One region of the Bacillus sp. L381 genome, then DNA from elsewhere that is predicted to be linked to it. Evidence: riboswitches for the same ligand, from Rfam matches in the RefSeq annotation. Region 1 holds a riboswitch; the other holds the start of a gene.

Region 1 (7,352 bases):
CAACGGCCATTCCGCAGAGATAAACAGTACATTCGCTCCCTGGGACGTATGCTTTCTGATCCATTCGGGGAAACGGATATCATAGCAGATCAGCCCGGCGCACTTGACACCGTCAAGCTCAAAGGAACCGTCGCTGTTTCCGGCTGACAGATATATATGTTCATCCATCAGCTGAAACAGATGGGCTTTTTGATACTGCTTCACGATCTGTCCGCTGTTATCGGCGATGTACATGGTGTTATAGACATTTTCTCCTTCTTTGACCGCGACAGATCCGGCAACGAGGTGTACATTGAATCTTTTTGCCGTTTTTTTAAGCCATTGTACCGAGGTTTCGCCGTTTTCATCCGCCAGCTGGTCAAGCCGTGTGAGGTCATAGCCGGTCGTCCATAACTCAGGAAGCACGATGACATCAGCGCGGCGGCTTTCTTGCTCAATCAAAGATTCTGCTTTTTTGAAGTTTTCTGAAGGATTTCCGTATGAAATATCAAATTGCAAACAAGAAACGGTCCATTTCATTTTTTTAACACCCCAAGTTTCTCTTTACTTTTTTTATTTAACCATATATGATGATGGACTATCATTTCAAGAAATTTTTAGAAGGTGAAAATATGAACTTTGAAATCTCTGATGTACTCAAACAGCTGCCGGAACAATTTTTCGCATCATTGGTGCAAAAAGTGAATCAAAAGCTGAAAGAAGGCAAAGACGTCATTAATTTAGGACAGGGGAACCCCGATCAGCCGACGCCTCAGCATATCGTTGAGGAAATGAAGCGCGCCGTCGAAAGGCCGGAAAATCATAAATACTCATCCTTCCGGGGCGCTTACAGCTTCAAAAAAGCAGCCGCTGAATTTTATGAAAGGGAGTACGGGGTTACGCTTAATCCGGAAACGGAAGTGGCCGTGCTGTTCGGAGGCAAGGCGGGACTTGTAGAGATTCCGCAATGTCTTTTGAACCCGGGAGATACAATTCTTGTGCCTGATCCCGGATATCCTGACTACTGGTCGGGGGTCGCTCTTGCGAAAGCGAAAATGGAAATGATGCCGCTGACGGAAGATAGAGGATTTCTCCCTGATTACAGCGCAATTCCTGAAAAGGTGCAAAATGAGGCGAAGCTGCTGTATCTCAATTATCCGAATAATCCGACCGGCGCCGTGGCGACAGAGGCGTTTTTTGAGGAAACGGTCAGCTTTGCAGAACAAAACGGCATTTGTGTCGTTCATGATTTCGCGTACGGAGCAGTCGGCTTTGACGGGCATAAACCGCTGAGCTTTTTGGAGACGGAAGGTGCAAAAGAGACTGGAATTGAAATCTATACCTTGTCAAAAACTTATAACATGGCGGGCTGGCGTGTCGGATTTGCCGTCGGAAACGCGTCTGTTATCGAAGCGATCAACCTTTATCAGGATCATATGTTTGTCAGCCTGTTTCCCGCCGCGCAGCAGGCGGCGGCAGCAGCTCTTTTAGCGGATCAGGCGTGCGTCGCAGCTCAAAATAACAGATATGAGTCGAGACGAAATGCATGGATTGCAGCATGCCGCGATATCGGCTGGGATGTCACGGCTCCCGCGGGCTCTTTTTTTGCATGGCTCCCGGTGCCGGACGGTTATACATCACAGTCGTTTTCAGATCTGCTGCTGGAAAAAGCAAATGTTGCGGTCGCAGCCGGAAACGGGTTCGGAAAATGGGGGGAGGGCTATATCAGAGTCGGCCTTCTGACAAGTGAAGAAAGACTTAAAGAGGCTGCGGAACGGATCGGGAAACTCAATCTTTTCACCCGAAAAAGCATTGACATATCAAAATAACAATGCGATAATTCAAAATACTTTATAAAATCATTATTCTTATCAAGAGCAGGCAGAGGGACGAGCCCGATGAAGCCCGGCAACCGACTGTTAAAGCACGGTGCTAATTCTTGCAGCAGGAGCTGAGAGATAAGATTCGGACATAACACGAAGCCTCTTTCTGCTCATACGGAAGAGGTTTTTTTATGTTTTTCGAAAGAAAGAGAGGCGTTCACGCATGAGCGAAGTATTGGCAACATATCTTCTGACGGACACAACAGACAGTGAAAAGCGGGCGGAACAGATTGCAGCGGGGCTGACGGTAGGTTCCTGGACAGATCTGCCCCTTGTGAAGCAAGAACAGCTCAGAAAGCATAAAGGCCGGGTCGTAAAAGTTGAGGAGAAAGAAGGATCCCCGGAAAACGAAAAACAGGCCGTCATCACCATCGCCTATCCTGAGGCGAACTTTTCAAGAGACATACCCGCCGTCCTGACGACTGTATTCGGAAAGCTGTCACTGGACGGAAAAATAAAATTGACTGATCTTGAATTTTCCGAAGGGTTTAAACGCTCTCTTCCCGGGCCGAAGTTCGGCATATACGGCATTCGCAAACTGCTGGGCGAATTTGAAAGACCGCTTCTGATGAGCATATTTAAAGGGGTGATCGGACGGGATCTCCGTGACATTAAAGAACAGCTCAGACAGCAGGCGCTCGGCGGCGTTGATCTTATTAAAGACGACGAAATCTTCTTTGAAAATGAGCTGGCTCCGTTTGAAACCCGCATTATCGAAGGGAAACAAGTCCTGAAGGAAACCCGGGGGGAGACGGGACATAAAACGCTGTATGCCGTGAACCTGACGGGGAGAACTGCTGAATTGCGGGATAAAGCGAGACGCGCGGCAGAGCTCGGGGCGGACGCCCTCTTACTTAATGTGTTCGCCTACGGTTTGGATGTGATGCAAAGCCTTGCGGAAGACGGGGAAATCCCGCTTCCGATTATGGCGCATCCGGCAGTCAGCGGCGCATTCACATCATCTCCCGTTTACGGTTTATCGCATGCGCTTTTGCTCGGCAAGCTGAACCGCTATTGCGGTGCTGATTTCAGTTTATTTCCGTCACCTTACGGATCCGTTGCACTGCCGAAGGAGTCCGCGCTTGCGATTCACGATGAATGTGTAAAAGACGATGTCTTTCATCCCTCGTTTGCCGTCCCGTCAGCAGGCATTCATCCCGGCATGGTGCCGTTGCTGATGCGTGATTTCGGCATTGATCACATCATTAATGCCGGCGGAGGCGTTCACGGCCATCCGAACGGAGCAGAGGGAGGCGGAAAAGCGTTCCGCGCCATCATTGATGCGGTGCTTGAAGCCCAGCCGATTGAAGAAAAAGCCGCGTCGTGCAAAGATCTTCAGCTCGCATTAGACAAATGGGGAAGGGTGGAAGCCGTATGACCCGCACACCGCTGATTATTTGTGATTTCGACGGAACGGTTACCATGAACGACAACATTGTCAGTATGATGAAAGAATTTGCGCCTCCTGAGTGGCTTGAATTAAAAGACGGTGTTCTGTCTAAAAGCCTATCAATCCAGGAAGGAGTCGGCCGGATGTTTGGGCTGCTGCCGAGCAGTTTAAAAGAAGAGCTGACTGATTTTATCCTGAAGGATGCGAAAATAAGGGACGGCTTTTTGGATTTTGTCTCGTTTGTCCGGTCAAACGATCTCCCGTTTTATATCGTAAGCGGGGGAATGGACTTTTTTGTGCACCCGCTTTTGGAAGGCATCGTAGAAAAGGAGCGGATTTTCTGCAATCATGCTTCCTTTGACAATGAATATATTCATATCAATTGGCCGCACGCCTGTGACGGCGACTGCACGAATCAATGCGGCTGCTGCAAACCGTCAGTGATCCGAAAGCTGTCCGATCAGCAGAATTTTCTCATTATGATCGGTGATTCGGTCACGGACCTCGAGGCTGCAAAATTATCCGATATGTGCTTTGCAAGGGATTATCTTTTGACTGAATGCAAAGAACTCGGTCTTCGGCATCTGCCTTTTCAAGATTTTCATGAGGTGAAAACAGGCATCGAAAACATCGGGGAGGTGCAGGCATGGCTGCAAAAGAAGAACGCTGGCGCGAACTTGCCGAGGTAAAGCGCGAGCTGGCTGAAAGAGACTGGTTTCCGGCAACGAGCGGAAATCTTTCCATTAAAGTATCCGACGGGCCGCTGACTTTTCTCGTTACGGCAAGCGGCAAAGACAAACGAAAAGAAACAGACGAAGATTTTCTCTTAGTCGATGAGAACGGGAAGCCCGCTGAGACCGGCCATTCCTTAAAACCCTCGGCAGAAACGCTTCTTCATACTTACTTATACAAAAAGACAGACGCAGGCTGCTGTCTGCATGTCCATACCGTTAATAATAATGTCATCTCAGAGCTCTACGGAGATGAAAAACAAATCACCTTTCAGGGGCAGGAGATTATTAAGGCGCTCGGATTGTGGGAGGAAAACGCGGCGGTGACCGTTCCGATCATTGACAATCCGGCGCACATCCCGGCATTGGCCGAAAGCTTCGCGCGCCATGCAGACACCGAATCAGGCGCGGTATTAATCCGCAATCACGGCATTACGGCATGGGGGCGGACCGCGTTTGAGGCGAAAAGGGTGCTGGAAGCCTATGAATTTTTATTCAGCTGTCACATCAAGCTTCTGTCACTTCGGCCGCAGCTCGTAAAATAAAAGGAGGAATGCAAAATGGCGACAATCAGAATTCATGATGAAAAGAATACGATCATTGAAAATCAGGAAGAAGTAGCGCGCTTTTTAGACGAACAAGAGGTAATCTATGAGCAGTGGAATATTGAAAAACTTCCGCCTGAGCTTTCGGAGAAATATGATGTAACCGAAGCTGAAAAAGAGCGGATTCTCGCGGCGTTTGACAAGGAGATTCAGGATATTTCAGCCCGGCGCGGCTATCAGTCTCAGGATGTCATTTCTTTATCAGATTCAACGCCGAATCTAGATGAATTATTGAAAAATTTCCAAAGAGAACATCACCACACGGATGATGAAGTCCGCTTTATTGTCAGCGGGCACGGCATCTTCGTCATTCAAGGCAAAGACGGCACTTTTTTTGATGTCCGTTTAAATCCGGGAGATTTGATTTCGGTTCCGGAGAACATCCGCCACTACTTTACGCTTCAGGAAGACCGCCGGGTCGTCGCCATCCGAATCTTCGTGACGACTGAAGGCTGGGTGCCGATTTACGAAAATGAAAGTGTGCAAAACTGATAGACTTGCGAACCTCTCATGCAGCCAGCGGCATGAGAGGTTTTTTATTTTAATATAAAATCAGCTGTCTCTGTTTTTTGTGCGTTGAAATATGCCGCATTCTGTTTATATCATTACCTGAATGGGTATTATTCTCGTAATCATGCTAAAGATTCCAATATGAAATGAAAAATTAAGTTATTTAGTAAAAAAATGTTTACAAATAAAGTATAATCTGTAATAATGCTCAATAACCCAATCAAACTTGTTTCCTATTCTTTTAGCGGTGAGGGGTGAAGTGAATGGGCAGTTATTCTGAACAAGAACAATTGCTTGTATCTATTGATGAAAAGAGAAAAATGATGATAGATGCGGCTAACAGGCAGGGGTTTACAGGATATGACACGATCAGGCACAGCCAGGAACTGGACTGTCTGATGAACGCATATCAGCAGCTGATAAACCGTGAACGCACACATCACCAAGGAATACAGGGCCTTGTGAAGAAAATAGGCTTGTTCTCCCGCGGTGACATCATGCCTGCATATGAAGCAAACAAATAATTAATGATAAACAGATAACGAAGACTGAATGCGCTTCCTGATCAAGCGCCGCATCCGAAAGATGACCGCGTACAGTCAGCGGGTTTTTCCGCCGGCACAGCTCACGAAGCGCCTCGTATCTATCTGCCGGCTATGATGCCGTTCCCCGGTATATCCTCTTACACATATTCTTCTTTATCTAAAAAACACCCTGTTACAGGGTGTTTTTTCATCGTGAAGCGGCAGGGAGGGTAATGGTGACCTCTGTGCCTTTATCGACTTCGCTTTGAATGTCAATCGAACCGCCGTACATCAGCATGATTCGTTTACACACGACAAGGCCGAGACCGGTTCCTTTTTCTTTTGACGTTACAAACGGAAGAAAAATGTGCTCAAGCATATCTTCAGAAATACCCATTCCGTTGTCAGCAACCTTAATGACTGCTTTATGGTCGCGGGCTTCTAAATAGATGGACAGCCGGCCGCCTTCCTGCATTGACTCAAGCGCGTTTTTCGCGACATTTAAGATGACCTGTTTAATATGGTCTTTCGTGCAATTGACCTTGAGCGGCCGATTGACGAGAATCTCCACATTTACTTCCACATTATAAAGATTCCCTTCCGAATAAATAATCGGCATAATCTCATCAAGGATATCCTGCAGAGAGTTCACTTCTAATCGTTCCGCGGTCGGTTTGCCGAGCACTAAAAACTCACTGACAATCTGATTGATCCGTTTAATCTCCTGCTCAATAATTGAGAAATACAGCTGATCTTCCTCTGTTTTATATTTTTTCTGCAAAAGCTGAATGAAGCCGCTGATCCCTGTAAGCGGGTTCCGGATTTCATGGGCGGTGCTTGCGGCAAGCGTTCCGATCAGCTCCAATTTCTGCGCCTCGTTTTGAGCGCGCTCCAGCTGGGTCTTGCGCTTAAGCAGATAATATTGAACGAGGATGAACAGAATATTCAGCAGCACGGCGATACTGGACATCGGCAGCAGCACGCTTTTGGTCAGCTCGTTCAGCTCAACCGGTTTCGGAAAAACATTGATATTCCAGTTAATATCATCCAGATAGCCGCTGACCGGCTGCACGCCTTCTGATTGATCAGCGCGTCCGCTGGCAAATATCACTTTATCCTGGTGGGTTGCCTTGACATAAACGTCAGGACTTAGCATATTGATCATATTTCTCAAATAATCGACTTGTATGGCGGCCACTAAATAATCGGTGACTTCCCGGTTTGCATCTAACACGGGCACGCAGATCGTAAAGATGCGCTGGCCTGTAATTCTGCTGGGGTAGTCATTTGTGATGACTGTTTTCTTCGTCTTTTTTGCCTTCGTAAAATACGGTCTGTCGGCCAAATTCACCTTTGATTTCAGATCGGTCGTGCTTGCGATGACGTCACCTTTGGCATTCAGCATATACAGTCCGCTGAATCTGGGTTCATCCTCAAAAGCCTGATCGAGAATTTCACTTATCTTTTCTTCATTGACAGGCTTATCGACAGCGATCGCAAGTGTTGTCATCCGGGCTTTTGTTTCACCGATTAAATAATTGAGCTTGTTGCGGTGAAGGTTGAGCATCATACTAGCTTCCTGTATGTGTTTATCGGCTATTTTCTGTTTTTCTTTTTCATAAATGAAAAAGCTGATAATAAGTGCCGGGATGATCACCAATATGAGATAAAGCTTGATCTTTCCCCGGGCACCTTTGAATGTATTCACTCTGCATCGCTCCAACATTACA
Region 2 (7,352 bases), 180 kb from region 1:
GAACGGCGGCTTATTTGAAAGACGCTCGGATTCCGGCTCAGGTCGTCGGGAAAATCGGCGAAGAAGGAAAAAATCTCATCGACGTCATCAGAAACGGTGAAGCGCAATTTGTCATCAATACGCTGACAAAAGGCAAACAGCCGGCCAGAGACGGCTTCAGAATCCGCCGCGAATCCGTTGAGAACGGAGTCGCCTGCCTGACATCTTTAGATACGGCCGAAGCCATTTTGCGGGTATTGGAAAGCATGACATTCTGTGCGGATCATATGCCTGCATCTGAAACCAATCAAAAGGCGGCTCTCACGATATGAAAAAAGCGCATTTGACTGTTCAATCCAACTCGGAAATTGCCGACCGGATCTATAAGATGGTGCTGAAAGGAGAACTTGTCCGGCACTTTACCGAGCCGGGACAGTTTCTTCATTTAAAGGTGAGTGACGCGGTCACGCCGCTTTTAAGAAGGCCGCTCAGCATTGCGGACGTCGATTTCGCCGTGAATGAAGTATCCGTTATCTACAGAACTGACGGTGAGGGAACGCGTCTTTTGTCCGAGAAAAAAGAGGGCAGCAGGATAGATGTTCTCGGCCCTCTCGGCAACGGATTCCCCGTCCGGCGGATTGAACCCGGCAAAACCGCGCTGTTAGTCGGAGGCGGAGTCGGGGTTCCGCCTTTGCAGGAACTGTCAAAGCGCCTGACGGAAAAAGGCGTAAACGTCATTCACGTGCTGGGGTTTCAATCAGCAAAGGATGTTTTTTATGAACAGGAATGTCTCGCGTACGGAGACACCTATGTGGCGACGGCTGACGGGACATATGGAGAAAAAGGATTTGTCACTGACATCATCCGCGAAAAGCAGCTCGAATTCGATGTCCTGCTCAGCTGCGGGCCGACACCGATGCTGAAAGCACTGAAGCAGCAGTACGGCCATAAAGAGGTTTATCTCTCGATGGAGGAGCGGATGGGCTGCGGAATAGGGGCCTGCTTCGCCTGCGTGTGCCGTACGGGCGAAAGCGATACATCATATGTGAAAGTCTGCCTTGACGGGCCGGTATTTAAAGCTGAGGAGGTGGCGCTGTAATGTTAGAGGTGAATTTGCCGGGTCTCCGATTGAAAAACCCGATCATCCCCGCTTCCGGATGTTTCGGTTTCGGAAAGGAATATGCCGGATTTTATGATTTATCATGCCTCGGAGGCATCATGATTAAAGCCACTACGAACGAAGCGCGTTTCGGAAATCCGACACCGAGAGTAGCGGAGACAAACGCGGGAATGCTGAATGCCATTGGCCTGCAAAATCCCGGACTTGAGCATGTACTCAAACATGAGCTGCCTTGGCTTGAACAGTTTGATACGCCGATTATCGCAAACGTCGCCGGTTCTCAGGTGGAAGACTATAAAGAAGTGGCCGAGCATATCAGCAAAGCGCCGAATGTGCATGCGCTTGAACTTAACATTTCGTGTCCGAATGTCAAAACGGGCGGGATTGCTTTTGGCACTGATCCCGTCATGGCGGCTGATCTGACAAAGGCGGTAAAAGAAGTTTCCGCAGTGCCTGTATATGTGAAGCTTTCGCCTAATGTCGCCAACATAACCGAAATTGCCAAGGCGATTGAAGCAGCCGGTGCTGACGGCCTGACGATGATTAATACACTCGTCGGGATGAGGCTCGATCTTAAGACAGGACGGCCGATTTTAGCAAATAAAACGGGCGGGTTGTCAGGCCCGGCAATCAAACCGGTCGCCATCCGGATGGTATACGAAGTCAGTCAGGCCGTTCAAATTCCGATTATCGGGATGGGCGGCGTCCAGACCGCAGAGGATGCACTGGAATTTCTACTTGCCGGGGCGAGTGCGGTTGCGGTCGGCACGGCAAACTTCGTCAATCCGTTTGTCTGCCCGGAAATCATAGAACAGCTCCCTCGTGTGCTGCGCCAATACGGCTTTCAATCTGTAAGTGAATGCATCGGAAGGAGCTGGAAACATGAAAAACAACCTGCCCATCATCGCGCTTGATTTTGCATCAGGGGAAGAAACTTTAGCGTTTTTAGATTTGTTTGAAAAGGAAAGGCTGTTTGTCAAAACGGGGATGGAACTTTTTTATCAGGAAGGCCCGGCCATCATTCACCAATTAAAAGAACGGAATTGTGACATATTTTTAGATTTGAAGCTTCACGATATTCCGACTACAGTCAATAAAGCGATGAAACGGCTTGCCGGCCTCGGCGTTGATCTCGTCAATGTCCATGCAGCGGGAGGCGCACGTATGATGCGAGCGGCTCTAGAAGGGCTTGAAGAGGGCACACCGAGAGGCAAAAAACGCCCGTCTTTAATTGCAGTCACCCAGCTGACCAGCACTTCAGAGCAGATGGCGAAGGAAGAGCTTCTGCTGCAAAAGCCGCTTTTAGAAACGGTTGTTCATTACGGAAAAATGGCGGAAGAGTGCGGTCTGGACGGAGTGGTATGTTCGGTTCATGAAACAAAAGCCATTTATGAAGCGGTCCGGCCGTCATTTCTGACAGTCACGCCCGGCATCCGCACCGCTAGTGACGCAGCTGACGATCAAGTCCGGACGGCGACTCCGTCATTTGCGAAAGAAAACGGCTCGTCAGCCATTGTCGTGGGCCGCTCAATTACAAAAGCGGAAAATCCCGTTAAAGCATATGAAGCAATTAAACTGGAATGGGAGGGTGTTCGCCGATGAAACAAGCTATCGCAAAACATCTATTACACATTGAAGCTGTCTTTTTACGTCCGAATGAGCCATTTACTTGGGCGAGCGGCATTTTATCACCGATCTATTGTGACAACCGTCTGACATTATCGTATCCGGAAGTGAGAAATGATGTAGCGGACGGGCTCAGCAAACTGCTGAAAGATCATTTCCCAGAGGCGGAGATGATCGCGGGAACTGCAACGGCAGGCATTCCTCACGCTGCGCTTCTCGCAGACCGTACAGGCGCGCCGATGTGCTACGTCAGAAGCAAGCCGAAAGCGCACGGCAAAGGAAATCAAATAGAAGGCGCCGTTAAAAAAGGGCAAAAAACAGTCGTGATTGAAGACTTGATTTCTACCGGAGGCAGCGTGCTCGAAGCTGCGGAAGCCCTTAAAAAAGAGGGTGCGGAAGTCCTCGGCGTCATTTCCATTTTTACATACGGCCTGCCGAAAGCAAGAGAAGCCTTTAAAAAAGCGGGTCTGCCGTATTACTCATTAACGGATTATGACACGCTGATTGAAGTGGCGCTAGAAAACGGAACGATTCATTCAGATGACATTGAGAAACTGAAATCATGGAAACAGAATCCCGAGTCAAAAGATTGGTTTAAAAAATAATGATAATAAAAACAGGCCTCAGAGCCTGTTTTTATTATTCCTATCAAAAAACTCGGGTTGACTTCTGTTAGAATTGTGCTAAAATTTAGTACAAATCTAAAAGCTTATCAAGAGCGGCTGAGGGACTGGACCGATGACGCCCGGCAACCTGCATGTATTGCAAGGTGCCGCATCCAGAAAAATGCACAGCATTTTGAAGATAAGGGCTATATCGGGTCACTGTCTTTCATTCCGCTGGATTGAAAGTTTTTTTATGAAAAAAAGATTGAGGGATAAGACAACCGGCAGAAAACATCAGCTGTTTGATTGTCTCCGGGAGGAGGAAAGAAAAAATGCTAACGTATGACACATGGGAAGAACCGGCGATTACATTTCCGGAAGACGATTCCTATAAAGGCGCGCTGTCCGTTTTAAAATGGGCGTACGGCCACTACGGAGACCAGCTTGTTTACGCGTGCAGCTTCGGGATTGAGGGCATCGTCCTGATCGATTTGATTTCTAAAGTGAAAAAAGACGCGGAAATCGTGTTTCTCGATACGGGCCTTCACTTTAAAGAAACCTATGAAACGATCGAAAAAGTGAAAGAACGTTACCCGGGACTGAACATCATCCTGAAACAGCCCGGCCTTACGCTTGAGGAACAGGCCGAGGCTCACGGAGATAAACTATGGGAAAGAGAACCGAACCAGTGCTGCTTCATTAGAAAAATTCTGCCATTAAGAGAAGCGCTCGCCGGGCGTCCGGCATGGCTGTCAGGCCTTCGCCGCGATCAAGGGCCGAGCCGGGCGAATACGAATTTCCTGAATAAAGACGACAAGTTTCAATCAATTAAAGTATGCCCGCTGATCCATTGGACATGGAAAGACATCTGGAGATATACATCCAAGCATGAGCTGGATTATAATATCCTTCATGATCAGGGCTATCCGAGCATCGGCTGTGAACCGTGCACTTCACCTGCGTTTACCGCAGAAGATTTGCGCAGCGGCAGATGGAACGGCATGGCGAAAACAGAATGCGGACTGCATGAATAAAGGAGCTGCAAGATGGAATTAGCCGCTATTTTATTCAGCCTGTTTTTTGCCATGAATATCGGAGCCAGCGGAGCCGCAGCTTCAATGGGAGTCGCTTACGGGTCAGGCGCCGTTAAAAAGAAAACGTATGCGCTGATCATCTGCGCAGCCGGCGTCCTGTCAGGGGCGGTTATCGGCGGCGGAGAAGTCGTTAAGACAATCAGCGGCGGAATCATTCCCGAACAGACGATTACGCTCACCATTGTCTGCATTATTATCGGGGCGGCGGCGCTATCGTTATTCACGGCGAATGTGCTCGGCATTCCGCTGTCGACGAGTGAGGTCACTGTCGGGGCGATTGTCGGTGTCGGCGTCGCATACAAAGTGTTGTTTTTACAGCATCTTCTGGTGATTGTGATCTTTTGGGTGCTTGTTCCGTTTGTCGCGTTCTGTTTCACATTTCTCGTATCGAAGGTATTCAGTTATCTGAATATTCGGGTCGTTTCGAATCGGAAACAGAAGATATTGGGGATTGTGCTGCTTATTGCGGGGTTTTGGGAAGCTTTTTCAGCCGGAATGAACAACGTCGCAAATGCGGTAGGACCGTTGGTTGCGGCCGGCGTGCTCAGCGTGTCCAAAGGGACGCTGTACGGAGGCGTATTTGTCGCTCTCGGCGCTCTGCTATTAGGACGCAAAGTGCTTGAAACCAACGGAAAAAAGATTACGAGATTTTCAGCCGGCGAAGGCATCCTGCTGTCCGGAACCGGCGCGGGGCTTGTCATTATCAGTTCCGTCTTCGGTCTGCCTGTCCCTTTGGCGCAGGTGACATCATCATCAATTATCGGTATCGGAATGGCCAAAAACGGGCCGAACGTTTTTCATAAAGAAGTCGTGAAAACGATGCTCAAAGTATGGGTCGTTTCCCCGTTTTTGTCACTGTCGATTTCGTATCTGCTTGTCTCTTTGCTGTTAAAAGGAGATTACTATTCCATCTTTATGATGGCCAGCGTGCTTTTGGCAGCTGGCGGAGCCGCCAGTCTGATGAAAGCCATCCGAAAAGAGAAACGCTCTGTCCATGAACAAGGCGGGGGCATTTAACTATTAATCTGAGTTTATTTATCTGTTAACTGGGAGGAATAATGAATTATGAGTTTAGCACCGCACGGAGGCACATTAATTAATCGGGTGAATGAGCAGTATGATCTTACATCCGTTCAAAAAGAAATTGAGCTTGATTTGATTTCGTTCGCTGATTTAGAACTGATCGGGATCGGGGGCTACAGCCCGATTGAAGGATTTTTCACAGAAAAAGATTACGTGTCAGTCGTAGAAAATATGCGATTGGCATCCGGTGCCGTCTGGTCTTTGCCGATCACGCTTCCGGTCGATTCAGAAAAAGCGGCTGAGCTTGCCGTCGGAGACACCGTGAAACTGATTTACGGCGGAGAAACATACGGCGTCGTTGACATCGAAGATATTTATACGCCGGATAAACAAAAAGAAGCCGTTCACGTATATAAAACCGATGATGCCGCGCATCCCGGCGTGAAAAAACTATTTTCACGCGGCGATACGTATGTCGGCGGGCCGATCACATTAATTAAAAAAGCGTCAAAGCAGTTTCCGGAGTTTACATTTGAACCTGCTGAAACGAGACGAAGCTTCGAAGAAAAAGGCTGGAAAACCATCGTCGGTTTCCAAACGAGAAATCCGGTTCACCGCGCTCACGAATATATCCAGAAAACCGCTCTTGAGACGGTTGACGGGCTGTTTTTGAACCCGCTCGTCGGTGAAACGAAATCAGATGACATTCCGGCGGATGTCAGAATGGAAAGCTACCAGGTGCTGCTCGATCATTATTATCCGAAAGACCGCGTTTTCCTCGGTGTATTTTTGGCAGCGATGCGGTATGCGGGACCGAGAGAAGCCATTTTCCACGCGCTTGTCCGCAAAAACTACGGCTGCACGCATTTTATCGTCGGCCGCGATCACGCCGGCGTCGGTGATTACTACGGCACATATGAAGCGCAAGAGCTGTTTGATCAATTTACAGCGGAGGAGCTTGGGATTACACCGATGAAATTCGAGCACAGCTTCTTCTGCCAAAAATGCGGCAACATGGGAACGGCCAAAACATGTCCGCATGACAGAGAAGACCACGTCATTCTGTCAGGAACAAAGGTCAGAGAAATGCTGCGAAGCGGCGTCATGCCGCCGGCGGAATTCAGCCGTCCCGAAGTTGTCGAGGTGTTAATTAAAGGGATGAAAACGAAAGAAGAAGCAGGCGTTTCTTAAGGAGGAAAAAGAGTGACAAATCGTGATATCGTATGGCATGAAGCTTCAATAACGAAAGAAGAATACCAGCAGAAAAATAAGCATAAAAGCTCTATCCTCTGGCTGACGGGTTTGAGCGGCTCAGGGAAATCCACGATTGCAAACGCCGCAGCGCGCGAGCTGTTTGAACAAGGCTATCAAGTCATTGTGCTTGATGGCGATAACATCCGCCACGGTTTAAACAAAGACTTAGGCTTTTCTGATGATGACCGCAAGGAAAATATACGCCGAATCGGGGAAGTGGCGAAGCTTTTCGTTCAGCAGGGCACCATCGTCATTACAGCCTTTATCTCTCCGTTCCGTGAGGACAGAGATCAGGTGAGAGAGCTTGTGGCAGAAGGCGAATTTAATGAAATTTACGTGAAATGCGACCTCGATATATGTGAAAAGCGCGATCCGAAAGGTTTATATAAAAAAGCAAGAAACGGTGAAATCCCGTTCTTTACGGGGATCGACTCACCGTATGAAGAGCCGAAAGCGCCTGAGCTCGTACTTGATTCAGGCAAATATGAACGTGAGGAATGCACCGGCAGACTGATTGATTTTGTGAAAAACAGCTTAGCATAATAAGTCCAAAAAGGCCGCGCAATCAGCCGGATATCCCTGCGAATGGCGGGATATGGTAAAATAGCTGAAGTGCGGCCTCGCGGCTGTTCTGAGAGATGTCAAAACGGA

What was found. A riboswitch is a leader RNA that binds a small molecule or an ion and turns the genes downstream of it on or off. The one in region 1 is predicted to bind S-adenosylmethionine.
Region 2: it holds a riboswitch for S-adenosylmethionine, as region 1 does, so the genes downstream of both, QRX25_RS07565 (phosphoadenylyl-sulfate reductase) here and mtnW (2,3-diketo-5-methylthiopentyl-1-phosphate enolase) in region 1, are expected to answer to the same signal.

The regions. Positions count from the first base shown of each region.
Region 1 is NZ_CP127224.1:1,297,062-1,304,413, forward strand. It holds gene QRX25_RS06615 (carbon-nitrogen family hydrolase) at 1-519, opposite strand, end outside; gene QRX25_RS06620 (pyridoxal phosphate-dependent aminotransferase) at 612-1,808, shown strand; SAM riboswitch class I at 1,845-1,944, shown strand; gene mtnW (2,3-diketo-5-methylthiopentyl-1-phosphate enolase) at 2,026-3,240, shown strand; gene mtnX (2-hydroxy-3-keto-5-methylthiopentenyl-1-phosphate phosphatase) at 3,237-3,941, shown strand; gene QRX25_RS06635 (methylthioribulose 1-phosphate dehydratase) at 3,899-4,528, shown strand; gene mtnD (acireductone dioxygenase) at 4,544-5,080, shown strand; gene spo0E (aspartyl-phosphate phosphatase Spo0E) at 5,362-5,622, shown strand; gene kinD (sporulation kinase KinD) at 5,831-7,348, opposite strand.
Region 2 is NZ_CP127224.1:1,480,870-1,488,221, forward strand. It holds gene carB (carbamoyl-phosphate synthase (glutamine-hydrolyzing) large subunit) at 1-311, shown strand, start outside; gene QRX25_RS07545 (dihydroorotate dehydrogenase electron transfer subunit) at 308-1,078, shown strand; gene QRX25_RS07550 (dihydroorotate dehydrogenase) at 1,078-2,013, shown strand; gene pyrF (orotidine-5'-phosphate decarboxylase) at 1,982-2,701, shown strand; gene pyrE (orotate phosphoribosyltransferase) at 2,698-3,330, shown strand; SAM riboswitch class I at 3,432-3,536, shown strand; gene QRX25_RS07565 (phosphoadenylyl-sulfate reductase) at 3,663-4,364, shown strand; gene cysP (sulfate permease) at 4,377-5,441, shown strand; gene sat (sulfate adenylyltransferase) at 5,490-6,638, shown strand; gene cysC (adenylyl-sulfate kinase) at 6,651-7,244, shown strand.